DNA from 4 places in the Vibrio sp. T3Y01 genome. Region 4 is predicted to be linked to each of the others. Evidence: predicted binding sites of a transcription regulator. Region 4 holds the regulator's gene; each other region holds the start of a gene.
The links. Region 4 encodes PurR, which represses purine synthesis genes. Its sites were predicted from a motif close to TNANGNAAACGTTTNCNTNA; they were not measured.

Region 1 (2,209 bases), on a different contig from region 4:
TCATCACTGAAGATTGAATCTGGTAGTGGATTACCAGGTCTCAAGTCATATAAGCCTGAGTTAGCCTTTAACCCACGCAATGTCGCAACAACTACCGCACAGTCGGGCTTCTTATTGGAAGCTTTCGCTTTGATATTACATGCTTTTTCGAAGCCCATATCAGAACCAAAACCGCCTTCAGTCACCACAAAGTCACTCAGTTTTAGCGCAATCTTATCGGCAATAATTGATGAGTTGCCATGGGCGATGTTTGCGAATGGACCGGCGTGGATTAGGGTTGGAACGCCTTCAAGCGTTTGCATCAATGTCGGCTCAATGGAGTCTTTCATCGTCACTGTCATTGCACCAGCGACACCAAAGTCTTCTGCGGTTAAAGGTTGACCTTGATTATTGTAGGCAAGAACAACCCGACCAATACGTTGACGTAAGTCTTGAAGGTCATCGGCCAGTGCTAAAATAGCCATAAGTTCTGAGGCCGCTGAGATATCAAATCCGTCTTCGCGTTCATAACCGTTGATCGTTTTATCAGATTCGTTTTTACCCACAGTGATCATACGTAATGCGCGGTCATTATGATCGAGTACACGTCTCCAAACAATTCTGCTGGAATCGATATCCAAGGCTTTCAAGCCAGAGCGCGCCTCAAAAGCTTCTAAGCCTTCACGTTGTTCGTGATAGAAACGTGCATCGATCGCTGCAGAGGCAAGGTTATGAGCGGCCGTTACGGCATGAATGTCGCCAGTCAGGTGAAGGTTTAATTCGTCCATAGGCGCAACTTGAGAGTAACCACCGCCAGCAGCACCACCTTTAACACCGAATACTGGGCCCATTGAAGGCTGGCGAATACACGCCATTGCTGATTGGTTAATCTTGGCAAGCCCTTGCGCTAACCCGATGGTCGTTACCGTCTTACCTTCACCGAGTGGCGTGGGCGTAATCGCAGTCACAACAACCAGTTTTCCGTCAGGTTTCTCTGATAAGCGTTCAAGTGATTTGAGAGACACCTTCGATTTATATTGCCCTAATGGCTGGTGTTCATTGTTTTGTAGGCCAGCGTGCTTGGCAACCTCACTGATGTTTTTAAGGGAAGTAGAGCGACAAATATCGATATCAGACTGCATATTTGATCCTTATATCAGAACCGAAAGGTGGTACGTAAACGTTTGCGTGGCGATGGTACTGTATAAATTTGCTAAGTAAAGGCAAACCACAGGAATTATGTGCTGGAAGATAACAGATTTGAAGAGTCATTGCGCGAGATCAAATCTTCAATGAGCAAAATATTCGATTTGATTTTGCATTAAGTGCACACATTTACGTTTAATACAAAAAGGGCTGCATATCGCAGCCCTTTAAGATAGGAAAGGTAACTCAGGTAATAAGTAACGTGGATTAACGATCCCAGTATGTTTCTTCTAAGCTATCTTCGCGTTCTGGTAATGCGCGAGAAAGGCGAGGAGAGTGCTGTGTTAATACTTCGTAACTTACACGGTTTGCGTACTTACAAATTTGAGACAGTGAAGAGTACGTTAGACACGCGTGCTCGTGTTTCTCTGAGTTTGGTACGTTAACGAAGTGGTAGCTGTTTGCTGCCATGTCGTGTAACAGAGCTGAAAGTGCGCCATCACCAGCACCGTTAGTGTTCTTAATCTCTAATGGGCCACCAAGGTATGGGCCAATGTGAGAGTACACTTTTACTGGGTTTTCACAGTCTTGCTTACGCATTGCACGGCTGAATTCGTACTTGTTGAACTCAGGGATATTACCTGGCAATAGTGGAAGCGTAGTTTCGCGTTTGGCTAGCTCGTCTGTGTAACCTGCCATGTAAAGGCCGATTGGACCAGCAGTACACAGTACTAGGTCAACCCACTCTAGAGCTTTGTTCGCTGCAAGAAGTGGATCTTTTTCGCCTGTTAACGCTTCACCTTCGTCTTCATTCATCGCAACGATAGTCACGTTCTCTTTCAGGTATTCTTGCCACCATTCAGCATTACCTTCGATCACGTACTTTGTACCAAGCGTAAGAACAACTGGCACGTTATGCGCTTTTGCATACTCAATCGCTTTTTGTACCGCTTTTGGCATTGGATCTTCAGGATTACCACGCATTAGGTATGAAGACACGACAAGCGCTGATGCTTTCTCGAAGACTTTCTCAGGAATGCTTTCAGGAAGAAGCTGGTTCATGTGTCCTTCGTTGATAGCAAAC
Region 2 (2,209 bases), on a different contig from region 4:
CAACGCCAACTAGCGTGCCCGCTGTATCGAATAAGTCGACGAATAGGAAAGCAAATACAACAGAGATCATACCGATTTCAAATACTGCAGAGAAATCAAGCTGCATGAAAGTCGGAGCAAGGCTTGGTGGTGTAGACATGATGCCGCCGTACTGAACGTCACCAATGATAATGCCAAGAGCTGTAATAGCTAGAATTGCAATCATTACTGCGCCTTTCACACCACGGTGTACAAGAGCAATAGTAAGGAAGAAACCAAGAGCACCAAGGATAGGAGCAATAGCAGTAATGTCGCCAAGTGATACTTTAGTTGCAGGGTTAGAGACCACGATGCCAGCATTGCTAAGCGCGATAAATGCTAGGAAAAGACCGATACCCGCAGAGATACCTACACGCAAAGACATAGGAATCGAGTTGATAATCCATTCACGGATCTTAAAGATGCTCAAGAAAATGAAGATCACACCCGAAACAAACACTGCCGCTAGCGCAACTTGCCACGTGTAACCCATGCCCATTACAACCGCGTAGGTAAAGAAGGCATTCAGGCCCATACCTGGAGCTTGAGCAATTGGGTAGTTAGCAACGAAGCCCATGATGAAACAGCCAATAGCAGCCGCTAAACAGGTTGCTACAAATACAGCGCCGTGGTCCATACCAGCATCAGCTAGGATCATTGGGTTTACAAAAATGATGTAAGCCATTGTTAGGAAGGTTGTTAGACCTGCGATGATTTCAGTGCGCACATTGGTGCCGTTTTCACTGAGTTTGAATAGCTTTTCGAACATTATCGAATCCTATAAGGGTAAAAAGTAAACGGTTGCGTAATCGATTGGCTGTGGATTATAAAGTTATCAAATAACAAATTCCAGATAGAATTAAGGCTCTAAATAATATTTATCAGAATGACGTATGAAACCAAGCGATTAAAAACCACATCAAAAAAGAAAAATACACATTAAAAACAATAGACTAAAAACAATTTAATGGTCGTTTTTATTTGATTACTTTTTCAACCATCAGTTATTTTCATTAAGAATCTGGCGCTAAATTTGCCAATTCAAACCCACAAGAGTTGTCCGATTTTCAACAGGATCGGTAATAAGGCTCAAATTGATATTTTGCTGTTTAAAAAACAACCGAGCATAGTTGTAGATAGATGACGAATCACAGCTGGGGATAAAGTAGCAGGCAAAAAAAACGCCACTCAAAACTGAGTGGCGGTAGAATCTGTCAACCAAGAGGGTTGTAAGAGAATTCCAATATATAGGGGTGAACAAAACTGTTCGAGTTACATGCTTACGGTATTAGTAACCGAAGCTTGTAGGGTATGCAAAGTTGCTAGTGTAAACAGAGTTGTTAAGCCAGAACATTGCAGATGGTAAACCTTTCATAACTATCACCTTAATAAATCAATAAAAAACGAATTTGATTTCTCGGTTCCTTGGAGGCGATAAACGGACTCATCCTTTGAGCATTTACTCTTCACTTCAGAAGTTGGTTATAAATATACCTCAAAGAAAAAAGATTACAAGTATTTTTTGCTTCAGGTCACACTTTTAGCCATTTAAGGTTATTTTGCAAACTCAATCATGTAATTAAATTACAGAATTGAGTCTAAATAAACGTTTGCTTGTTTCTTTTATAAGCATCAAGGCGCTTAACCAAGATCAAATGAACAGGATGGCGTTCAAAATTTGAAGGATTTAAGGTTTAGAAGCGCTACTCGTGAAAACGGTCTAGTGGTATGCTGTCGGCATCAAAACAGACCTATATTTTAGGTTTTTGTTCTATGTTTAAACCCATAGGAACCCTAAATATATGGTTATCAAATAAAAAAGGAGTCATCCGTGTCTGAATTCCATTCTGAGATCAGTAAATTATCCCCTGCCCCTCTTTGGCAGTTCTTCGATAAGATTTGCTCAATCCCACACCCTTCAAAGCATGAAGAAGAGCTTGCTCAATACATTATTGCTTGGGCGACAGAGCAAGGCCTAGATGTACGCCGTGATCCAACGGGTAACGTATTCATCAAAAAGCCTGCGACGCCGGGTATGGAAAACAAAAAAGGTGTTGTGCTACAAGCTCACATCGATATGGTTCCACAAAAGAACGAAGATACGGTTCACGACTTCACTAAAGACCCGATCCAACCGTACATCGACGGTGAGTGGGTTACTGCAAAAGGCACAACACTTGGCGCAGATAAC
Region 3 (2,209 bases), on a different contig from region 4:
CGAAAATACACCTGACTTAAACAGGTGAGGAGAGAATATGTTCACAATAGAAGGCGTTTGTGATTGGTGCAAAAAGCCAAGCCTAGTAAAGAAGCACGACTACCTAGATGGTAAGTGCCATCATGCATGTAAAGATTGCAATGATATCGCGACCATGGATGTTCGCCAGTTCAATATTGGTGAGATGGAAATGAGAGCAAAACTCTCCCAAGCAACACTGAGATAAGCTACACCATTGAAATATAAGAAAGCGCCTTAGGCGCTTTTTTTGTGCCCAGCGTTTATCTTCTTATCTTCTTATCTTCTTATCTTCTATACAGGTATATACAGTGGTTTTTACAGAAAACTACTGTATACACCTGTATAAAGCTCACACTTTTTTCCATTTCTGAGAAAAACAACAAAATCATTCAAATTTAATTTATCAATTAATTTCATGGACTTATAAGCACAAACTTCATTTCACTATAAGAAATCGTCCAATAATCCCGCAAAAAGCGCTTGATCTTATAAGCAACAAAAACTACTGTATACACATACAGCATGTATATAAGGACAGCAAAATGATTCAAGCACACGTTAAAGCACAACACTCTAGCCCGCTAATTCACGGCGCATTTGCATCAGCTTCTCGCTCAGCTCATCATTCAACTGATGAAGCGTTATTTGCAAAAATGGCGTTACTGTCCAATCAACATCAATGGCTACTATTTACGGCTCAAACGCCAAGACCATCCGCTAAGCAGCTGCAGAAGCATAACGTATGCTGCGACCGCGTTATTCACATGAAAGCTTCTCACCAAATGACCGAAGCTGAAACAGTAGAGAAAGCGATCCGCTCTAAGAATGCGAGTGCGATCGTTGCTAGCGCGTCAATTGATCAATTTAGCCAACAATACTTAAGAACATTAGGTATGCGTTTCCAGTGTGAGGTTTTCTTCATGGATGCCAACTCAGAGCGCATTCACTAAGCAACATAGCGCTACTAGATAGCTCAGTAATATAGTCCAAATATACTGCCTTCCCCTGCCCTACATTTCGCCTTAAATTTGGTGGATAGTTAGGCAGGGGTTTTTATTTGATTAGTTGATTTAGCAAACGTTTGCTTTTTCTCTGGAAGCAAACGTTAGATTGGGTATAATGCCCGTCTAATCATGTGCACATTGCACTTCTCTGTATGACGTTTGATAAAAGATAGGAATGTCTAAATGAGCCTCGCTGATCAAGTTCTTGCCGTAAATGATGACCTCCCAATCCGCACTGATAAACCTGTCCACAGTGGCAAGGTTCGTTCGGTTTACTGGTTAACTGAAGAAGATAGCCAACGACTAATTAAAGAGAAAGGCTACGACGTAGCACCTGATGCTCCGTTAGCTATCATGGTAATCAGTGACCGTATCTCTGCATTTGATTGTATCTGGCGTGGTGAAGGCAACCTGAAAGGTGTTCCTGGTAAAGGCGCTGCGCTTAATGCTATCTCTAACCATTGGTTCAAGCTTTTTAAAGACAACGGTCTTGCTGACAGCCATATTCTTGATATCCCTCACCCATTCGTATGGATTGTACAAAAAGCGCGCCCAGTAATGATTGAAGCGATTTGTCGTCAATACATCACAGGCTCTATGTGGCGTGCATACGCAAATGGTGAGCGTGAATTCTGTGGTATCGAAATGCCAGAAGGTCTAGAAAAAGATAAGAAACTACCAGAGCTTCTAATCACTCCTTCGACTAAAGGTATTTTGAAAGGCATTCCTGGTGTACCAGAAGCGGACGATGTAAACATCACACGTCAGAACATCCAAGATAACTTTGCAGCGTTTAACTTCTCTCAAGAGAGCGATATCGCGCACTACGAGAAGCTATTGAAAGAAGGCTTTAACGTCATCAGTGACGCGTTAGAGAAAGTAGACCAAACCTTCGTTGATACCAAGTTTGAGTTTGGTTACGTGAACGATGCACAAGGCAAAGAGAAGCTTATCTACATGGACGAAGTGGGCACACCTGACTCATCTCGTATCTGGGATACAGAGCAATACAACAATGGCAACATCGTTGAAAACTCAAAAGAAGGTTTCCGTCAGTTCCTACTTAACTACTTCCCTGATGCCGATATTCTCCTTAATAAAGAGCGTATGCCAGAGCGTGAAGCGCTAGCGCGTGACAATGAATTGCCATTGGATGCACTGATGTCTCTTTCTCGCACTTACCT
Region 4 (2,209 bases):
CAATTCCAGCTTTCTTCAACATGCGCTCGGTGGCGAGTCGAAGATTCGGGAGGTCTTTGAGTCGAGTTGGCTTAGCAGCGGACTGTTCAGCTTTCTCTTCTTTTGCAAAGCCCAGAGACGTAGTCGCAAGCTGCAAGATTTTCTCTTGGTCTTGCCATAAGCCTTCGGGTAGAGCGAAATATTTAGTTACGACAGGGAAACCACGCTTTTTGTAGACGTACGGTTGAAACCCTTGTTGCTCGAACTGTTTTGTTGTGCCTTTGTCTGCTCGTATGTGCAACTGGTCATTAACAACCAGAGCAAACATAGTGTCATCAGCAAAAAGACCGAATCCACCAAACATTGAGCGTGATTTTATTTTTCCTAGGGGCTCAAATAACTTCATTGAGTCCTTTAGTATCGGTTTATCCATGTTATTTATCTCGGTGTATTTGAACTACGCCACCAAATAAGCAGGTCCGAGAGATTAGCAAAATGTTGCAATTACATTGTCAATAAGCCGTAAATTACTAAATTATTAGTAGTTACTGCATTTTGCCATCGGTAACCCCGCTACCATACCAACGAGTGGTTTAGGCCGGAAGCTTTGCGTCTCACCTTTTCAAGTGATTTGCCCTGTGCGTGACTGATTGAATAGAATAAAGTTTTTGTTGAATGAGGCTCACACTTGTTATTTCAAAGTGTGATACTGCTTCAATTAATGATCTTTATTATATGAAACTAGGTTTATTTTAGTTGCTGATAAAAAAAACGCACCCAAAGGTGCGCTTGATGAAAATAAACTCAATTTATCAGTTAATTTAACGTTTTAACTGTACTACGTTCAACAATTTCTGGGTGCATTTCGAAGACGCGTTTTTCATGGTCTTTGTCTTTAATACGCTCAAGCAGAATTTCGAAGGCGTTCTTACCGACACGGCGCTTCGGTTGGTGAACGGTAGTCAATGGTGGAGAGAAGTACTCAGCCAGTTCGATGTTATCGTAGCCAATGATAGAGATATCTTCAGGGATACGGATGCCTTTCTGCTGTAGGCGGCTCATCAAGCCTAGTGCCATGGTATCGTTGAAGCAGAATACAGCTGTCGGGCGATCTTCCATATCAACAATTTTGTCAGCGGCTAGAACGGCAGTATCACACTCAAAGTTACCTTCGATGATCATGTCGTCATTTGCAGTAATGTTAGCTTCTTCCAAAGCGCGCTTGTAACCAGCGATACGCTCCACACACGCCGCTTTGTCTAAGTGGCCACTTAAACAAGCAATCTTTGAGTGACCGCGGTCGATTAGGTATTTAGTCGCTAGGTAGCCACCTTCTTCAGAGTTATCGATGATCTTATCTGCTTGAGAACTCTCCGGGCCCCAGTCCATGACTACTTTAGGGATGTCAGCGTGACGGTCTAACATCTCTCTCAGTTCTTCAGTTAGGTCTGAACACATAACCAAGATGCCATCTACACGTTTCTCTGCAAGCATTCGAATGTAGTCACGTTGCTTCTCATAGATACCACCCGTGTTACACAGGATCAAAGTGTAACCTTGACGGTAGCAGTAGCTCTCAACACCATCGATAACTTCTGAGAAGAATAGGTTGGTTGATTGAGTCACTAGCATGCCGATGGTTCGTGTTGAATTACACTTCAAACTACGAGCAACAGCACTTGGTGCATAGTTTAATTCGTCTACCGCTTTATTTACTTTTTCTTGAGTCGCTTCTGCAACAAAACGGGTTTTGTTGATTACGTGAGAAACGGTTGTTGTTGATACGCCGGCTAAGCGAGCGACATCTTTTATAGTGGCCATGGTTTTATCCTATTAGAAGCTACTTTCCCCAAAGTACGGAATGAAGTAGCCGTTAAGCTACCTAACTAAGAGCTTAAACGTGTAGGGCTCTTTGGGTACTAAAGTGTTAAAAAACAAAAAACCGCTATTGAGCGGCTTGTCTTAACACCGAAATGCTCTGAAACTTAATAAGCATAGCATTTCGTGAATGTTTCATATTTTATCGTTTGCGGTCACAATTTTAGACTGACTAGAAAATACTCGCAATAAAATTCACCCAGAAATCCGGGTGAATTGTCACATTCTACTGAATTTATTTACCTAGTCATCTAATAAGCTATTCACCAGCCAAATATTGAGTGTCTAATTGACAGAATGCCAGTAGCAGCGATGATACTGATGCATAGAAACCGAACTCATCAACCTCATG

Region 1: the regulator PurR is predicted to act here: its motif matches at 1,152-1,171, upstream of F0232_RS08420 (formate--tetrahydrofolate ligase).
Region 2: the regulator PurR is predicted to act here: its motif matches at 808-827, upstream of F0232_RS23125 (NCS2 family permease).
Region 3: the regulator PurR is predicted to act here: its motif matches at 1,091-1,110, upstream of F0232_RS04600 (phosphoribosylaminoimidazolesuccinocarboxamide synthase).

Annotation. Positions count from the first base shown of each region.
Region 1 covers NZ_VTXJ01000006.1:81,780-83,988, reverse strand. Annotated here, with positions in the region: gene F0232_RS08420 (formate--tetrahydrofolate ligase) at 1-1,121, opposite strand, end outside; gene F0232_RS08415 (inosine/guanosine kinase) at 1,393-2,209, opposite strand, start outside.
Region 2 covers NZ_VTXJ01000031.1:19,519-21,727, forward strand. Annotated here, with positions in the region: gene F0232_RS23125 (NCS2 family permease) at 1-787, opposite strand, end outside; gene F0232_RS23130 (aminoacyl-histidine dipeptidase) at 1,850-2,209, shown strand, end outside.
Region 3 covers NZ_VTXJ01000003.1:85,501-87,709, reverse strand. Annotated here, with positions in the region: gene F0232_RS04610 (hypothetical protein) at 38-226, shown strand; gene F0232_RS04605 (SulA-like leucine-rich domain-containing protein) at 564-971, shown strand; gene F0232_RS04600 (phosphoribosylaminoimidazolesuccinocarboxamide synthase) at 1,209-2,209, shown strand, end outside.
Region 4 covers NZ_VTXJ01000005.1:152,146-154,354, forward strand. Annotated here, with positions in the region: gene F0232_RS07555 (TfoX/Sxy family DNA transformation protein) at 1-412, opposite strand, end outside; cyclic di-GMP riboswitch class I at 540-625, opposite strand; gene purR (HTH-type transcriptional repressor PurR) at 796-1,800, opposite strand; gene torD (molecular chaperone TorD) at 2,117-2,209, opposite strand, start outside.